One region of the Pantoea phyllosphaerae genome, then DNA from elsewhere that is predicted to be linked to it. Evidence: predicted binding sites of a transcription regulator. Region 1 holds the regulator's gene; each other region holds the start of a gene.
The links. The regulator PurR, encoded in region 1, represses purine synthesis genes. The targets are predictions, from matches to a motif close to CANGCAAACGTTTGCNTG.
Positions count from the first base shown of each region.

Region 1 (5,899 bases):
AGGTTTCTATCCTGTGGTGATCGATGTCGAGACCGCAGGCTTTAACGCGCAGACCGATGCGCTGCTGGAGATCGCCGCCACCACGCTGAAAATGGACGAAGAGGGCTGGCTGCACCGCGACCAGACGCTGCATTTCCACGTCGAGCCTTTCGAAGGCGCGCTGCTTCATCCGGAGGCGCTGGCGTTTACCGGCATCGACCCCAGCAACCCGCTGCGCGGCGCGATTAGCGAATATGAGGCGCTGCACGCTATCTTCAAAATGGTGCGCAAAGGCATCAAAGATCACCACTGTAATCGCGCCATCATGGTGGCGCACAACGCCACCTTCGATCTCAATTTTATGATGGCCGCCGCCGGGCGCGCTGGGCTGAAGCGCAACCCCTTCCATCCCTTTGCCACCTTCGACACCGCCGCGCTGAGCGGGCTGGTGCTGGGGCAGACAGTGCTGGCAAAAGCCTGTAAAGCGGCAGGCATGGATTTTGACAGCACCCAGGCGCACTCTGCGCTCTACGATACCGAGCAGACGGCAACGCTGTTCTGCGAGCTGGTAAACCGCTGGAAACGGCTGGGCGGCTGGCCGCTGCCGATGGCAGCGAGCGACGACGCGGAAACGGCGCCGGAGCAGGCGTAAAAAAAAGGCCGACTTGCGTCGGCCTTTTCAATTGCGCGGATTTTTATTCCGCTTCTTTGTGCTTTTCTGCTGTCTCTTTAATCAGCGACTGCAGTTCGCCGCGCTGGAACATCTCGACGATAATATCGCAGCCGCCAACCAGTTCACCGTCTACCCACAGCTGCGGGAAGGTCGGCCAGTTGGCATATTTCGGCAGCTCGGCGCGAATATCAGGGTTCTGCAGAATATCCACGTAAGCAAAGCGCTCACCGCAGGCAGAGAGCGCCTGCACCGCCTGTGCAGAGAAACCGCAGCTTGGCAGTTTCGGCGAGCCTTTCATATACAGCAGGACCGGGTTTTCTGCGATCTGGCGCTGAATTTTTTCTACAGTACTCATAATTGCCTTCCTTAATTCCCTACTTCGTGTTTGTTTATTGTAGCGACTTCGCCCCGTCCCTGAAAACGACAATTTCTCGCTTGTCGGGTGAAACCGCCATGTTTGTTAAGTTCTTTAGTAAAGATCTGATTTTTTCTGACGATAATCAAAACTTAAGCTGTTCATATCTGGTAATAACTTTGCTGCTATAAGCCGCTGAAATTGCTTATTTTAAACCCAACTGCAACCCTGTAACAGTTTAATAGAAAAATGGCTTAACTTTTGAAAAAAACCTGGCTTAGAATGGCCCCGGCGCTGATCTCCGATCAGATTTTTCTAACCTCGTTACGGCCTGTTGTCGTAACCGCTAACCCTGTAACCGGACTATGCGATTACTGATTACGCTCTTTATATTAGCTTTCGCGCAGCTGTTCATGAACATCGCTTCGGCTTCGCCGCAAGCGCCGGTTAACGCCAGCCTGCACAAGGCAGAGAAAAAAAGCGCGCGCGAAGATGAGCGCCGCAAACGGCGACCGGTCAAAACCAGCGCGAAAAAAGCGCGCTCTTCTACTGCGCAAAAACTCAAACTGAAAAAGCAGAAGAAGATTGAAACGGCTAAGCTTTCCGCTTCCGCCGCCGACACGAAAAAAACCCTGAAATCCTCTCGCAAACGCTATGGCCGCCAGCGCACGCTGACCACCGCAAAAGCCACTCCTCTCACGCCGCTGGATGCCGACGCCACTTCCACCCTCAAAATGAGCAAGTCCCATCGCCTGCGCTACCAGAAAGCACGCGAAACGGCGATGACCAAGCTGATGGGTCAGCTCGGCAAACCTTATCAGTGGGGCGGTACGTCACCGCACACCGGTTTCGACTGCAGCGGCCTCGTCTGGTACGCCTATAAAGACCTGGTAAAATTCAGAATTCCGCGCACCGCCAACGAAATGTACCATCTGCGCGACGCTGCGCCGGTGAAGCGCGAGTCGCTGGAGAAAGGCGATCTGGTCTTCTTTCGCATCAACGGCCGCGGCACCGCTGACCACGTCGGGGTTTATCTCGGCAACGGCAAATTCATTCAGTCGCCGCGCACTGGTAAAGATATCCAGATTAGCGGGCTTTCGGATGATTACTGGCAGCGTCACTACATCGGCGCGCGCCGGGTGATGACGCCGAAAACCATTCGCTAAGCGCCATAAAAAAACCGGGATAATCCCGGTTTTTTTATGGCTGTCTGTTAGTGCATGACGGCGGTAAAACTAAAGGCCACAATCATCAGCAGTGCCGCGCCGGTGGTCATCAACGCCAGTTTTAAATCGGTGCTCATTACCTCTCCTTATCCTTACAATTGTCAGGGTCTTGTGTGATTTTCCCATAGTTGCCGGTAAAAATCTCGTTTTATCCCGCAAGCCTTGTTAGAATCCCCGGCTCTGTTGCGCAACTGACGCAACGCCCGTGCCGTTCGCACGCAACAGCCCCTGTTTTGTCCTGCCCAGTGAGTATTTCACCGACAAAAACTGTAGCGAATTAACAGAAAACTCTCTTAGCGGACGCAAACGTTTAACATTATGCTTATCAGTAGCTTATTGATAAGTTCTGGAGTCTCTTTTTAATGGCAACAATCAAAGATGTCGCGAAGCGCGCGGGTGTCTCCACCACCACCGTTTCTCACGTGATCAATAAAACGCGCTTCGTTGCGGAAGAGACGCGCAACGCCGTCTGGCAGGCGATTCAGGAATTACACTATTCGCCCAGCGCTGTGGCGCGCAGCCTGAAGGTTAACCACACCAAAACGCTGGGGCTGCTGGCTACCTCCAGCGAAGCCCCCTATTTTGCGGAAATCATCGAAGCGGTTGAGCATCACTGCTTCGAGCGGGGCTATACCTTAATTCTCGGCAACGCCCACAACGATCTGCAGAAGCAGCGCGCCTATCTGTCGATGATGGCGCAGAAGCGCGTCGACGGCCTGCTGGTCATGTGCTCCGAGTATCCGGACGATCTGCTGAAGATGCTGGAAGAGAACCGCAATATTCCGATGGTGGTGATGGACTGGGGTGAATCGCGCGGCGACTTTACCGACACCGTGCTCGACAACGCTTTTCAGGGCGGCTATCTGGCGGGACGCTATCTGATTGAACGCGGCCATCGCGATATCGGAGCGATTCCTGGCCAGCTGGAGCGCAACACCGGCGGCGGACGCCACGCGGGCTTTTTGCAAGCGCTGGAGGAAGCGGGCATCTCGGTGCGTCCCGAGTGGATCGTACAGGGCGATTTCGAGCCGGAGTCGGGCTACCAGGCGATGCAGCAGATCCTGCAGCAGAAGCAGCGCCCGACGGCGATCTTCTGCGGCGGCGATATTATGGCGATGGGCGCGATCTGCGCCGCCGACGAGATGGGCCTGCGCGTGCCGCAGGATATTTCGGTGATCGGCTATGACAATGTGCGCAACGCGCGCTACTTCACGCCGGCGCTGACCACCGTGCATCAGCCGAAAGCCGAACTGGGCGAGAAGGCGCTGGAGATGCTGCTCGATCGCATTACCAGCAAACGCGAAGTGTCGCAGACCATCGAAGTGCGTCCTACGCTGATTGAGCGCCGCTCAGTCGGCGACGGCCCGTTCCGCGACTATCGCCGTTAATCCTCGCTTAACCACTCCTGGTTGAGCGTTTGCGCATCGCCGAGATAGCTGAGCAGCCAGCTGAGCGCCGGCGATGCGTGCGCCTCCGACCAGCTCACGCAGCAGGGGCTTTCCGGAAAAGGCGCAGGCAGCGCCAGCTCTGCCAGCTCGCCCTTATCCAGCAGCGGCCGCGCCAGATGGCCCGGCATCATCGCCACGCATAAGCCATCCAGTACGCACGCCAGCCCCGCCTGCCAGTCCGGCACCACCAGACGCCGCTGGTTGTCCAGCGTCCAGGTCATGCGGCGCGGCAGCGCGCGCGAGGTATCCTCCAGCACCAGCGATGGCCAGGCGCGCAGCGCATCGTCGTCGAGCTGCGGCTGGTGCGTCAGCGGATGGTGGCGCGCCACGACGCAGCGCCAGTTCAGCGCCCCCATATCGCGAAAGGAGAAGCGCCCGCCGACCGGGATCGCCTGAGTGGCGCCGATCGCCACCTCAACGCGCCCGTCGGCCAGCGCGTCCCAGACGCCGTTAAACACCTCATAGCTGATGTGCAGTTCCATATCGGGAAAGTGGCGATAGAAATCAGTCACCAGCTGGCGGCTGCGCGGCAGCTTCACAATGCGATCGACGGCGATGCTAAGCTGCCCGCGCCAGCCGTTAGCCAGCTGCTGGCACTGCCTGCGGGTGGCGAGCATTTTTTTGATAACCTCGCGCCCTTCACGCACAAAATGCTCGCCAGCGGCGGTCAACGCCACGTCGCGATGCTGTCGCTCAAACAGCGGCACCGCCAGCCAGGTTTCCAGCTGACGCACCGTATAGCTGACGGCAGAGGGCACGCGATGCAGCTCCTGCGCGGCGGCGCTGAAACTGCCGGTGCGCGCCACGGCGTCTACCACCTCAAGCGTATATTCGGACCACATGCTTTTTCCTTTCAAAAATTTTCACAGCACTCTGCAAATATTAACGTTTCACAGTAACGGGCGCACCCTTTTACACTCTGCCGCGTTTAACCTGCCTGTCGAAATATGAGAGTAAAAATCATGCTGTCATCAAAAGGATTTCTGCCCTACCTCGCTCTGCTCAGCATGCTGGGCTTTCTGGCGACCGATATGTATCTGCCCGCCTTCGGCGCGATGCAGATCAGCTTTAATACCTCGCCCGGCATTATCAGCGCCAGTATGAGCCTCTTCCTGGCGGGCTTCGCCATCGGCCAGCTTTTCTGGGGCCCGCTTTCCGACCGCATCGGCCGCAAACCGGTTCTGCTGATGGGGCTGGGGTTATTCGCGCTTGGCTGCGCCGGCATGCTGTGGGTGGAGAATGCGGTGCTGATGCTGGCGCTGCGCTTTGTTCAGGCCATCGGCGTCTGCGCCGCGGCGGTGAGCTGGCAGGCGCTGGTGGTAGATCGCTACCCACGCGCGCGCGCTAATAAGGTGTTCGCCACCATTATGCCGCTGGTGGCGCTTTCGCCCGCGCTGGCGCCGCTGCTCGGCGCCTGGCTGATTAGCCATTTTCACTGGCGTTCGATCTTTCTGGTGCTGACGCTGACCGGCGTGGCGCTGATGCTGGTCACGCTGCGCCTGCCCGCCAGCCGCCCGGCGGCCAAAGAGGCGAGCGAGCAGCCCGGCTTTTTCTCGCTGCTGCGCTCCGGCGTCTATGGCGGCAACGTATTGATCTATGCCGCCTGCTCCGCCAGCTTTTTCGCCTGGCTGACCGGTTCGCCCTTTATTCTCGCCGATGCAGGCCTGACGCCGGCGGATATCGGCCTGAGCTATATTCCGCAAACCATCGCCTTTCTGCTGGGCGGATTTGGCTGCCGCGCGCTGCTCAACCGTTTTGGTGGCGCGCAGCTCCTCCCGTTGCTGCTGGCGCTTTACAGCCTGAGCGTGGCGACGCTGTTCGCCGTGGCCCTCGGCGGAAGCCACAACCTGATTGCCCTGCTTGCGCCCTTCTGCGGCATGGCGCTGGCGAACGGCGCGATCTACCCAATCGTGGTGTCGAATGCGCTGCTGCCCTTCCCGCACGCCACCGGTAAAGCCGCGGCGCTGCAGAATACCCTGCAGCTTGGCCTCTGCTTCCTTGCCAGCCTCGCGGTCTCCGCAGGTTTACAACAGCCGCTGCTGATGACTACGCTGATTATGGTCGCCACTATCGCGCTGGCGATAGCGGGCTACGTCTGGCAGCGACGCGCCAGCGCACAAATGGATATTGTCCGCGTTACCACTCCCTGCCAGGATAATCACTAAGGCAACTTTTATAGTTAGCGCCCTAACAATAAGTCGTTGAATACTGACCTGGT
Region 1 is NZ_JBPFDE010000023.1:4,098-9,996, reverse strand. It holds gene rnt (ribonuclease T) at 1-631, shown strand, start outside; gene ACR6A7_RS20230 (Grx4 family monothiol glutaredoxin) at 675-1,010, opposite strand; gene ACR6A7_RS20225 (C40 family peptidase) at 1,373-2,173, shown strand; gene cydH (cytochrome bd-I oxidase subunit CydH) at 2,221-2,310, opposite strand; gene purR (HTH-type transcriptional repressor PurR) at 2,596-3,621, shown strand; gene punR (DNA-binding transcriptional activator PunR) at 3,618-4,523, opposite strand; gene punC (purine nucleoside transporter PunC) at 4,644-5,846, shown strand.

Region 2 (5,899 bases), on a different contig from region 1:
AGGTCAGCCACCGCGGCTGGATCCTCTTCGCCTGTATGCTGGCGATGTTTATGGCCGCTATCGAGGTGACCATCGTCGCCACAGCGATGCCGACCATCATTGCCGACCTGGGCGGTTTTTCACAGTTTGGCTGGGTTTTCTCTGTCTATCTGCTGACGCAGGCGGTGAGCGTACCGCTCTATGGTCGCCTCGCGGATATGTGGGGGCGGCGCAAAATGTTTTTCATCGGCACTTCGCTGTTTCTGATCGGCTCGGTGCTCTGCGGCTTTGCGCACAGCATGCTGTGGCTCATTCTCTTCCGCGCCTTTCAGGGGCTGGGCGCTGGCGCCATTATGCCGCTCAGTTCGACCATCGTGGCGGATATCTATTCGCCGCGCGAGCGCGCCAGCGTGCAGGGCTGGCTCTCCAGCGTCTGGGGCGTGGCGGCGATCGTCGGTCCGCTGACCGGCGCCTGGCTGGTGCAGCACTTTAGCTGGTCGCTGATCTTCTGGGTCAATCTGCCGATAGGGCTGCTCAGCATGGCGATGCTGGCGCGCTTCCTGCCCGCCCACTGCGTCGATGAGAAGCCGCAGCCGCTGAACGTCGCGGGCAGCCTGTGGCTGACGATCTGCGTCAGCGCGCTGCTGATGGCGCTGCTGCAGGCGGAGTGGCTCGGCTACTGGCTGGTCGCCTTTCTCATTCTGGCACTGTTCGCCGGCTGGCAGCTGAAAAGGCATGAGCTGCGCGCCGATGCGCCGCTGTTTCCGCTGGCGATCTGGCGTAGCCGCCTGATTATCGCCGGCAACGCCGGAAACTTGATTATCGGCGCGGCGATGATGGGGATCAGCGCCTTTCTGCCGACCTGGATCCAGGGCATCACCGGCGGCACGCCGCTGCAGGCGGGCAGCGCGCTGGCGATGATGTCGATCGGCTGGCCGCTCGCCAGCACGCTAAGCGGGCGGCTGATGCTGCGCACCTCGTACCGCTTTACCGCCCAGCTCGGCGCGTTGCTGCTGGTGGCGGGCAGTGCCTTGCTGCTGCTGCTGCGCGCGGAGAGCCCAATCTGGCAGGCGGGTGCGACCGCCTTTGTTATCGGCACCGGCATGGGAATGACCAGCACCACCTTTCTGGTCTCGGTGCAGAACCATGCGCATTACGATATTCGCGGCATCTGCACCGCATCGATCATGTTCAGCCGCATGATGGGATCGGCTATCGGCACCGCGCTGATGGGGGCAGTGCTGAACCTGAATCTGGTGCAGCGGCTGCCGCACGCCGCCGATCCGGTGCAGCAGGTGATGTCGTCGCCGTCGCGTGAGGCGCTCTCCAGCGAGACGCTGCACCATATGGTGCAGGCGATCGCCGCCTCGCTGCACTGGGTGTTCGTGGTGGCGCTGGTCATCGCGCTGTTTGCGCTGCGGGTGGCGTGGATGATGCCGCGACAGCGGCCGGAACAGGCGGAATAGAAAAGGGCGACAGCGTCGCCCTTATCAGGAGCCGACGCGGATAAGAGGGTCGGCTTTGGCAGCAGCGTAAGCTTACTGCGCTGGCGCATCCTGCGAGCTGCCTGCGCTGTCAGGCACGCTGCCTTCGTCGCCGCGTCCCACGCGCTTATAAACGATTTTCTGCGTGTCGTTTTCGCAATGGCCCACGACCTGGCCGCCCGCCTGGTCGACCTGATCGTTAGGCACGATATCCAGCGAAAAACCCGATTCCGGGACGCCGTTCTGAATGATTTTCTGGCTGATGTCCGCTTTCACGGACTCGCAGGAGGCGTGCGCCAGCATCGGCAGCGCCAGTAAAGTTGCGATTAACATTCCGGTCTGTTTCTTCATCACCTTCTCCTTTTGCGTAGTGAACCTTACTGACTATAGCAGCCCGTAGAAAAAATCAGGGCGCGACCGGTCGGCCGGTGCGGCGATCGAGACAGCGCAGGGTATTGGCTTCCCAGTAAGCGTTGACGTTATAGCTCTTTTCGCAGGCGTCGCGGGTATCGAAGGCGCGATCTGCTTTATCGAACTCTTTCTCTACGCGGGAGTTCACCTTATGGCGCAGCCGTTGCGTGTCATTCCATTGCTCTTTGCTCTGGCGCGCGGCCTCATTACTGGCGGCATTATTGCCATCTTCAATAATCAGACGGCTGGTATTGGCGCTGGCCTGCACGGCGGTCAGCATCGCACTGCTGGCGAGCAGCGCGGCGAACAGGGTCGGAAACCATTTTTTCATCGTCTTTTCCTTCGGTTAATGCCTGGCGCGCAGGGATGGTTCAGGGTTGCGGCAGACGAGGCATAGTATATCATCGCGCTTTATTTGCTCACCAGTGGTGGGCGATCGGTTTATCTTTGCGAGAGGATCCCATGCTGATCAAAACCGCGCTGCTCTTTTTTCTCACCGCCATCGCAGAGATTGTCGGCTGCTTTTTACCCTGGCTCTGGCTGAAAAAGAACGGCTCCGTCTGGCTGTTGTTGCCTGCCGCCCTGAGCCTGACCGCCTTTGTCTGGCTGCTGACGCTGCATCCGGCGGCGAGCGGGCGCGTCTATGCGGCCTACGGTGGGGTTTACGTGCTGACCGCGCTGTTATGGCTGCGGGTGGTGGACGGCGTGAGGCTCAGCGCCTGGGACTGGAGTGGGGCGCTGGTGGCGTTTTGCGGCATGCTGATTATCGTGGCGGGCTGGGGGCGCGCCTGAGAGGAGACCAGCCCGGCGGGCTGGCCTCAGGCGCCGTCAGGGCTTGTGCACTTTCAGGCCAGCCTGCGTCTGGCTCACCGGCATCATCTCCAGGGTGTTGATATTGACATGCTTCGGCAGCGTCGCGACCCAGTACACCGCCTCGGTGACATCCTCCGCCGTCAGCGCCGTCGCGCCTTCGTAAACCTTATCCGCTTTTTCATCGTCGCCTTTAAAGCGCACGTTAGAGAACTCGGTGCCGCCGACCAGGCCGGGCTCAATATCGGTTACGCGTAGCGCCGTGCCGTGCAGGTCGGTACGCAGGTTGAGGCTAAACTGGCGCACAAAGGCTTTGGTCGCGCCGTAAACGTTGCCGCCCGCGTAAGGCCAGCTGCCGGCGACGGAGCCGATATTGATAATGTGGCCGACGTTGCGCGCCACCATATCCGGCAGCAGGGCGCGGGTCATAAAGACCAGCCCTTTGGTGTTGGTGTCAATCATATTTTCCCAGTCGTCGACGCTGGCGCGATGCGCCGGCTCGATGCCAAGCGCCAGTCCGGCGTTATTCACCAGTACGTCGATATTGCGCCACTCGGCGGGCAGCGAGGCGACCGCTTCCTCGATCGCGGCGCGGTTGCGCACGTCGAGCTGTAGGGGATAGAGGTTCTCACCCAGCTCCTCTTTCAGCGCCTGCAGACGTTCGGCACGGCGGCCGCTGGCAATCACCTTATGACCTGTTTCAATGAATCGGCGGGTGATACTTTGACCAAAACCGGCCGTCGCGCCGGTAACAAAAATAATCATCTCACTGTTCCTTAACACGTTTTCAGTTGACCTGTTGTCACCATACCACTTCAGCGCCGCGGCTGCGCAACAAAAGCACGCGCGGGCCGTAAAGGAATGTTGCGGGCGTTGCGCTGCGCTATTCTGGCGCGCGCTGCACCAAAGACGGGCAGCGGCGCGCGCAATCTCCACGGCCTGTTTTCAGCGCGGTTATCTTGCCAGGGAAGCAACCGGTTGCGCATACGATACCGTTTTTCTCGCCGTGGCAAAAATGCCTTTTTTACATAACATATTGAACAGGCAGGAGGTTCTGGCATGCAGGTTGCACTTTATCGCCACGCTATTAACGGTTAACTCCCTGTGTACGGAAAAGGAAAGCGTATGACATCCCCCCTGACGGCCATTCGCGCCAGCTTTTTTGATTTTACCGATGTGGCGCGGCAGCCCGAGGCGATTATGGCGCAGGCGCGCTATATCGACGATGGCGTGCTGCTGCTGGAGGAAGGGCGCATCGTCGGGCTGCATGCCTGGGAGAGGCGGCCGCAGGTGCCAGACGATCTTATCGATCTGCGCGGCCACCTGATTGTGCCAGGCTTTGTCGACACCCATATCCACTATCCGCAGACCGAGATGATCGGCGCCTACGGCGAGCAGCTGCTGCAGTGGCTCAGCCACTATACTTTTCCGGTGGAAAGCCAGTATCACTGCGCCGACCACGCCGCCGCCATGTCCGCCTTTTTTCTGCAGCAGCTGCTGGCGAATGGCACCACCAGCGCGCTGGTATTCGGCACGGTGCATCCCCAGTCGGTGGAGGCGCTGTTCAGCGCCGCCGACGCGCTCGCTATGCGGCTAATCGCTGGCAAGGTGATGATGGATCGCCATGCGCCGGACGCCCTGCTGGAGACGCCGGAGCAGAGCTATGCCGACACGCGGGCGCTAATTGAACGCTGGCACGGGCGCGGTCGGCTCAGCTACGCGCTGACGCCGCGCTTTGCCCCCACCTCGACGCCAGCGCTGCTTGAAAAGGTGCGTCAGCTGCGTCAGGAGTATCCCGACGTCTGGCTGCATACTCATTTGAGCGAAAACCCGCAGGAGGTCGCCTGGGTGAAGTCGCTGTTTCCGCAGCATGATGGCTATCTGGATGTTTATCATCGCCATCAGCTCACCGGACGACGCAGCCTGTTCGCGCACTGCCTGCATCTGGAGGATCATGAGTGGCAGTGTCTGCATGACACCGATTCCGCCATCGCCTTCTGCCCGACCTCGAACCTGTTTCTCGGCAGCGGACTGTTTAACCTCAATCGCAGCTGGCAGCAGGGGGTCAGGATCGGCATCGGTACCGACGTCGGCGCGGGCACCACCTTCAATATGCTGCAGACGCTGGGTGAGGCCTACAAGGTCGGGCAGCTGCAGCAGTATCGGCTCAGTGCGGCAGAGGCGTTCTACCACGCCACGCTTGGCGGCGCGCACGCGCTGGATCTGCACCCGCACATCGGCAACTTTGCGCCCGGCAAAGAGGCGGATTTTGTGGTGCTGGATCTGGCCGTCTCGCCGCTGCAGCGGCTGCGCATCAGCAACAGTAAAGATATCTGGGAGCGGCTGTTTGTCCTGATGACGCTGGGCGACGATCGCAATATCGCCCAGACCTGGGTTAACGGACGCGCGGTATGGCGGCGCGACGAGGCGAAAGCGAGTTGTTGCGAGCGCGGCAACCTGCCAGGATAGTTTTTTGCACGGTAATCAGGAGCGAGGCATGAACGTCAGACAAAATCCGTTTTTTCAGGTAAGCACGCTGCCCTGGCAGGCGCCGCCGTTTGATCAGATTCAGGAAGCGGACTTTCTGCCTGCGCTGCTGGCGGGCATCGAGGAGAAGCGTAAAGAGGTGCAGGCGATTGCGCAAAATCCGGAGACGCCCACCTTTGCCAACACCTTTGAGGCGCTGGAGCGCAGCGGACAGCTGCTTGAACGCGTTAACCTGGTCTTCGGCGCCATGACCTCCGCCAATACCAGCGATTATCTGCAACAGGTCGATGAAGAGATCGCGCCGCAGCTGACCGCGCTCAACGACGAGATTGTCCTGAACAGCGCGCTGTTCGCCCGCCTTGACGCTCTCTATCAGCAGCGCGAGACCCTGGCGCTCGATCCGGAATCGCTGCGGCTGGTGGAGGTGACCTGGCAGCACTATCAGCTGTCGGGTGCCAGTCTGGAGGAAGGGGCTAAACAGCGGCTTAAGGCGCTCAACCAGCAGGCGGCGCGCCTCAGCACGCGCTTTACCAATAAGCTGCTGGCCGCGACCAAAGCGGGCGGGCTGGTAGTGCAGCACGCCGAGGCGCTGGCGGGCCTGAGTCCGGCCGATCTAGCGGTGGCGCAGGCGGCGGCGCAGGCGCGCGGGCTGGAGAACGCCTGGCTGCTGGTGCTGCAGAATACCACTCAGCAGCCAGCGCTGCAGGCATTGCGTTCGCGCGCGACGC
Region 2 is NZ_JBPFDE010000007.1:105,452-111,350, reverse strand. It holds gene ACR6A7_RS11410 (MDR family MFS transporter) at 1-1,445, shown strand, start outside; gene ACR6A7_RS11405 (DUF1161 domain-containing protein) at 1,518-1,814, opposite strand; gene ACR6A7_RS11400 (DUF1283 family protein) at 1,870-2,205, opposite strand; gene ACR6A7_RS11395 (YnfA family protein) at 2,337-2,666, shown strand; gene ydfG (bifunctional NADP-dependent 3-hydroxy acid dehydrogenase/3-hydroxypropionate dehydrogenase YdfG) at 2,703-3,449, opposite strand; gene guaD (guanine deaminase) at 3,810-5,153, shown strand; gene dcp (peptidyl-dipeptidase Dcp) at 5,182-5,899, shown strand, end outside.
Region 2: a site for PurR is predicted at 3,652-3,669, ahead of guaD (guanine deaminase). Genes of this name have one in related genera too.

Region 3 (5,899 bases), on a different contig from region 1:
ATCAAAGTCGGCGCGGTGCTGGTGTTCGTCTACGCCATGAGCGGGCTGCTTTCCGGATTAGGCGGGCTGATGTCGGCGTCGCGCCTCTATAGCGCCAACGGCAATCTCGGCGTCGGCTATGAACTGGACGCCATCGCCGCGGTGATCCTCGGCGGCACCAGCTTCGTCGGCGGCATCGGCACCATTACCGGCACGCTGATCGGCGCGCTGATTATCGCCACGCTGAATAACGGCATGACGCTAATGGGGGTCTCCTATTTCTGGCAGCTGGTGATCAAAGGCGCGGTGATCATTATTGCGGTGCTGATCGACAAATATCGCACCCGGCACCACGTCTCCTGAACGCGGCGCCCCTTTTTTACCCTACGCCATTCAGCCGTTGGCGATTCTAATAACAGCAGGAGAAGGTCTATGCGTTTTAATCCGATCGTAACCGGGCTGCTGGCGGCAACGCTGTTCAGCGGCACCTTCGCCCAGGCGAAAGATCTCAAGTCCATCGGCGTCACCGTCGGCGATCTCGCCAACCCGTTTTTCGTGCAGATCACCAAAGGCGCGGAGAAGAAAGCGCACGAGCTGGCGGGGGACAACGTCAACGTGACGCTGGTCTCCAGCGGCTACGATCTGGGCCAGCAGGTGGCGCAGATTGATAACTTTATCGCGGCGAAAGTCGACATGATTATTCTGAACGCCGCCGATTCCAAAGGCATCGCGCCGGCGGTGAAGCGCGCCCGCGACGCCGGAATTGTGGTGGTGGCGGTCGACGTGGCGGCCGACGGCGCCAACGCCACCATTACCTCCGACAACACCCAGGCGGGCGAGATGGCCTGTAAATACATCTCCGATCGCCTGAAGGAGAAGGGTAATGTGCTGATCATCAACGGCCCGCCGGTTTCCGCCGTGCAGAACCGCGTCGAGGGCTGTATGACCGAACTGAAACGCCATCCCGGGATCAAGCTGCTCTCCTGGAACCAGAACGCCAAAGGCAGCCGTGAAGGCGGGCTGGAAGTGATGACCGGCCTGCTGTCGGCCAATCCGAAAGTAGACGCGGTGTTCGCCATCAACGATCCGACCGCCATCGGCGCCGATCTGGCGGCGAAACAGGCGCAGCGCAACGAGTTCTTTATTGTCGGCGTCGATGGATCGCCAGATGGTGAAGAGGCGTTGAAGCGCAAGAATTCGCTGTTCGTCGCCACCCCGGCACAGGATCCACAGGTGATGGCGGCGAAAGCAGTCGAGATCGGCTATGACATTCTGCAGGGCAAACCGGCGCCGGATAAGCCGGTGCTGATCCCGGTTACCCTGATCGATCGCAACAATGTCGGCAGCTACAAGGGCTGGACGGTGAAATAGTACCGTTCCCGGCTGTTCGCCTCTCAGGCGCTCAGCCGGACCGCTTCCGGGCGCGCCACATCGGCGGAAAAGACATAGCCGAGGCCGCGAATGGTGCGGATCAGGCTGGGCTGATGCGGATTGATTTCAATTTTGCGCCGCAGTCGCATAATCAGCACGTCGATGGTGCGGTCGAAAACATCAAGGCTTTCACCGTGGGTGAGCTCCAGCAGCTGATCGCGCGTCAGGACCTTGCGCGCATGGCGTACCAGCGCGCGCAGCAGCGCATATTCGCCCTGGGTCAGCGGCACCGCTTCGCGCTGCGGATTGAGCAGCTGACAGCGCGCTTCATCCAGCTGCCAGCCGTTAAAGCGCCAGCCGCTCTCCGCCGCCTCCGGCGGTATAAGCCGACCGCCGCGCCGCAGCGCCGCGCGCGCTCTCGCCACTACCACGCGCGGATTGAAAGGCTTGGCGATATAGTCATCCGCGCCCATCTCCAGCCCAACCACCATTTCCGCTTCGGAGCCCATGCCGGTCAGCATGATCACCAGCACATCCGGGCGCTGACGCTGTAGCTGTTGCAGCACCAGCAGGCCGTTGGTATCGGGCAGCATCATATCCAGCATCACCAGCGCGATGTCGTCGTGCTGCGCCAGCAGCGCGGCCGCGTCGCGGCCATAGTGGCAGCAGTAAACGCTAAACTGTTGTTCATCCAGCACATCCTGCAGCAGTTCGCAGACGGCCTTATCATCATCGACAACCAGAATGGCGGGCTTCATGCAGCGCGACCTCAGGGTTAAAAAAAGGTTAACAAGATTGTACACGGCGCGTTTTTCGCCGCGCTGGCAAGCGATGGAAACGTGAGCGATATCGCCATCGACGTGACTGAAGCGTGCGTTGGCGCAGAATTTTTTCGCAGCGCAGAGGAGGTGATGAAAACGATTGCGCGGCAGCGGGGCAATGCACCATAATCGCGCCTTCTTTTGGTTCAGATTTCTCTTATAAACTGCCAGGCCTGGCAAGGTAAACGATTGCGTTTGCGGCTGGCATAGCGATTGCTATGTCTTCAGGCCTTATGGAGATTCAAGGCGTGACGACAGCGGCCGTCAGCATGCAGCGGCGCGTCGTGCGGTATCACAATAATCAGCATGTAACCCACACTGGCAAGTGAGAACGCGCATTCGTGCCGTCTCCGCTCTTGAGAGATGATGATGTTAGAAAAACTGTTCAAGCTAAAAGCGCATAACACCACGGTCTGCACCGAGGTGGTCGCCGGGATCACCACCTTCCTGGCGATGGCCTATATCCTGTTTGTTAACCCCAGCATTCTGGGCGCCACTGGAATGGACAAAGGCGCGGTCTTCGTTGCCACCTGCCTGGCGGCGGCGATCGGCTCGGTTCTGATGGGATTGATCGCCAACTATCCGATTGCGCTGGCGCCGGGCATGGGGCTGAACGCCTTCTTCACCTATACCGTGGTGCTGCATATGGGGTACACCTGGCAGATCGCGCTGGGCGCAGTGTTTTTGTCGGCGGTGATCTTCTTTGCGCTGTCGATTTTTAAAATCCGCGAGTGGATTATCGCCAGCATTCCGCTGCCGCTGCGCGCCGGCATTGCGGCGGGCATCGGGCTGTTTCTCGCGCTGATCGCGCTGGAAGGCGCAGGCATCGTGGTGGATAACCCGGCGACGCTGGTGGGGCTGGGCGATCTCACTAAGCCGGGGCCGCTGCTGGCGCTGCTGGGCTTTGTGGTCATTGTGGTGCTGGAGGCGCGTCGCGTCACCGGCGCGGTGCTGATCGGCATTCTGCTGATCACCTTTATTTCGATGGGCATCGGTCTGTCGCCTTTTGCCGGCGTCTTCTCCGCACCGCCCTCTATCGCGCCCACCTTTATGCAGCTCGATATCGCCGGGGCCTTTAACGTCGGCCTGGTCAGCGTGATTTTCGCCTTCTTGTTTGTCGACGTCTTCGACAACACCGGCACGCTGCTGGGGGTCACGAAACGCGCCGGACTGGCGGATGAGCAGGGCAATATCCCGAAAATGGGCCGCGCGCTGGTGGCCGATAGCGCCGCGGCGCTGTTTGGATCGCTGCTCGGTACCTCGACGACCACCAGCTATGTGGAGTCCGCAGCGGGCGTGAGCGCGGGCGGGCGCACCGGCTTAACGGCGGTCGTGGTCGCGATTCTGTTCCTGCTGGCGCTGTTTTTCTCGCCGCTGGCGGGTAGCGTGCCGGTCTACGCTACCGCGCCAGCGCTGCTGTTTGTCGCGGTGCTGATGGCCTCCGGCCTGGCGGAGATCGACTGGAAAGATATCACCACCGCGGCGCCGGTCACCGTTACCGCGCTGACCATGCCGCTGACGTACTCTATCGCTAACGGCATCGCCTTCGGCTTTATCACCTGGACGGTGGTGAAGCTGCTGAGCGGCCGCACCAAAGAGGTCAACACGGCACTGGTGATCCTCTCTTTACTGTTCGTGATCAAGCTGGGCTGGCTCAGCGCCTGATCTGTCGCTGCGCCAGCTGGCGTGGCCTTATTCTTTTACTGCGCGCAAGACGTCGGTCGTTTTGCGCGCTTTTTTTATTTCATTCCCCAGGGATTTGCGTAGCGGATTCCAGCTTTTGACAGAAAGGGTGTTCGCTTTTCTGGCGCAGCGCTACTCTGCCTCTGCGCATTCAGGTGCGCTTCGCCTGCCATTTATGACTGAATTAGCGGAACGGGGAATGTTAACCAGGCGGCAATCTGGTTAAATACTCAACAGTCAGGGGCGGTGCCGGTAGCATGACTGTAAGGCGTAACAAGGAAAGGAGAGAATAGTATGGACATGTCGTTAATCCCGCTTCCGCGCACGGTTTCTGTTCCCCGCATCCCTCTTCGTCAATCAGGAGGTAACCTTATGGAGCGATTGACCAAACGTGTTGAGCGGCTTGAACTGGATACGCACCAGATAAAAACAGACCTGGCCGTACTCACCGAGCGTTCGCAACACTTCGCGACAAAAACGGATGTTGAGAGCCTGCATACCGAACAGTTCAGGCTGCGCTGTGAAATGCTCGAAGGCTTCTCCCGGTCAGCAGCCCAGTTTGCCCGGATTGATGAGAGATTTACGCGCATAGACGAAAAGTTTGACCGCATAGATGAGAAGTTTGAGCGTATAGACGAAAAGTTTGACCGCATGGATGAGAAGTTTGAGCGTATAGACGAAAAGTTTGACCGCATGGATGAGAAGTTTGACCGCATGGATGAGAAGTTTGAGCGCATAGACGAAAAGTTCGACCGCCTTAACGATCGCATCACCTGGACGCTGTTGGTTCCGGCTGTGTTGGCCGTGCTTGGCTGGCTGGCGAGAGAATTTATGGTGAACATATAGCGAGGCAGCATGCGCGCTGCCTCGCTATATTGGGAGATGAAAAGCTCGAGGCTTCCCTCGTGCGCTAAGCCATTACCGGAACGGCGGCTCGTTAAAGGTTCGCAGTTTGCGTGAATGCAGCTTATCCCCTTCGGCGCGCAGCAGCTCTACCGCGCAAATACCGATCTGAAGATGCTCTGAAATTGCCCCTTCATAAAAGCGGTTCGCCTGGCCCGGCAGCTTGATTTCGCCATGCAGCGGCTTGTCCGAAACGCAGAGCAGCGTGCCGTAAGGGACGCGGAACCGATAGCCCTGCGCGGCGATAGTGGCACTCTCCATATCCACCGCCACCGCGCGGCTCAGGTTAAAGCGCAGCGCCGAAGCGGAGTAGCGCAGCTCCCAGTTGCGATCGTCCGTCGTTACCACGGTGCCGGTGCGCAGACGCTGCTTGACCTCTTCGCCGGGCATATTGCTCACCGCTTTGGTGGCGTCATAGAGGGCGCGCTGCACCTCCGCGATGCTCGGTACCGGAATGTCGGGCGGCAGCACGCTGTCAAGCACGTGGTCGTCGCGCAGATAGGCGTGCGCCAGCACGTAGTCGCCGATGCGCTGGCTTTCGCGCAGGCCGCCGCAGTGGCCGATCATCAGCCAGGCGTGCGGCCGCATCACCGCCAGGTGATCGCAGATGGTTTTGGCATTGGATGGGCCAACGCCGATATTCACCAGCGTAATGCCGCGTCGGCCAGGCGAGGTAAGATGCCAGGCCGGCATCTGATGCTTTTTCCACGCCAGATCCAGCATCGCCGCGTCGCTCTCCGCCGTATCGGCGGTGATTACCGCGCCGCCCGCGCAGGCCAGACTGTCATAGTCGCTGGCGGGGTCGCGCACCTGCTCAGTCGCCCAGCGCACGAACTCATCCACATAGCGCGTGTAGTTGGTGAACAGCACAAACGGCTGGAAATGCTCTACTGAGGTGCCGGTGTAGTGGCGCAGGCGCGCCAGCGAGAAGTCGGTGCGCAGCGCGTCGAAGTGCGACAAGGGGAAAACGGCGTCCGGGTTAAACAGGCCGTCGGCGGTTTCATCGCCGATCTGCGACAGTTCGGTGGTAGGAAAATAGCGCGCAATGCTGGCGCTCATGGTGCGGTCCAGCGACAGATCGGAACCGTCAATCACGTAAGGGTAGGGGATCTCCTGGCTGGACGGGCCAACCTGAATCTCCA
Region 3 is NZ_JBPFDE010000001.1:372,897-378,795, forward strand. It holds gene ACR6A7_RS01665 (ABC transporter permease subunit) at 1-342, shown strand, start outside; gene ACR6A7_RS01670 (ABC transporter substrate-binding protein) at 412-1,350, shown strand; gene ACR6A7_RS01675 (response regulator) at 1,374-2,108, opposite strand; gene ACR6A7_RS01680 (NCS2 family permease) at 2,538-3,836, shown strand; gene ACR6A7_RS01685 (hypothetical protein) at 4,149-4,700, shown strand; gene ACR6A7_RS01690 (AMP nucleosidase) at 4,773-5,899, opposite strand, start outside.
Region 3: a site for PurR is predicted at 2,350-2,367, ahead of ACR6A7_RS01680 (NCS2 family permease). Genes of this name have one in related genera too.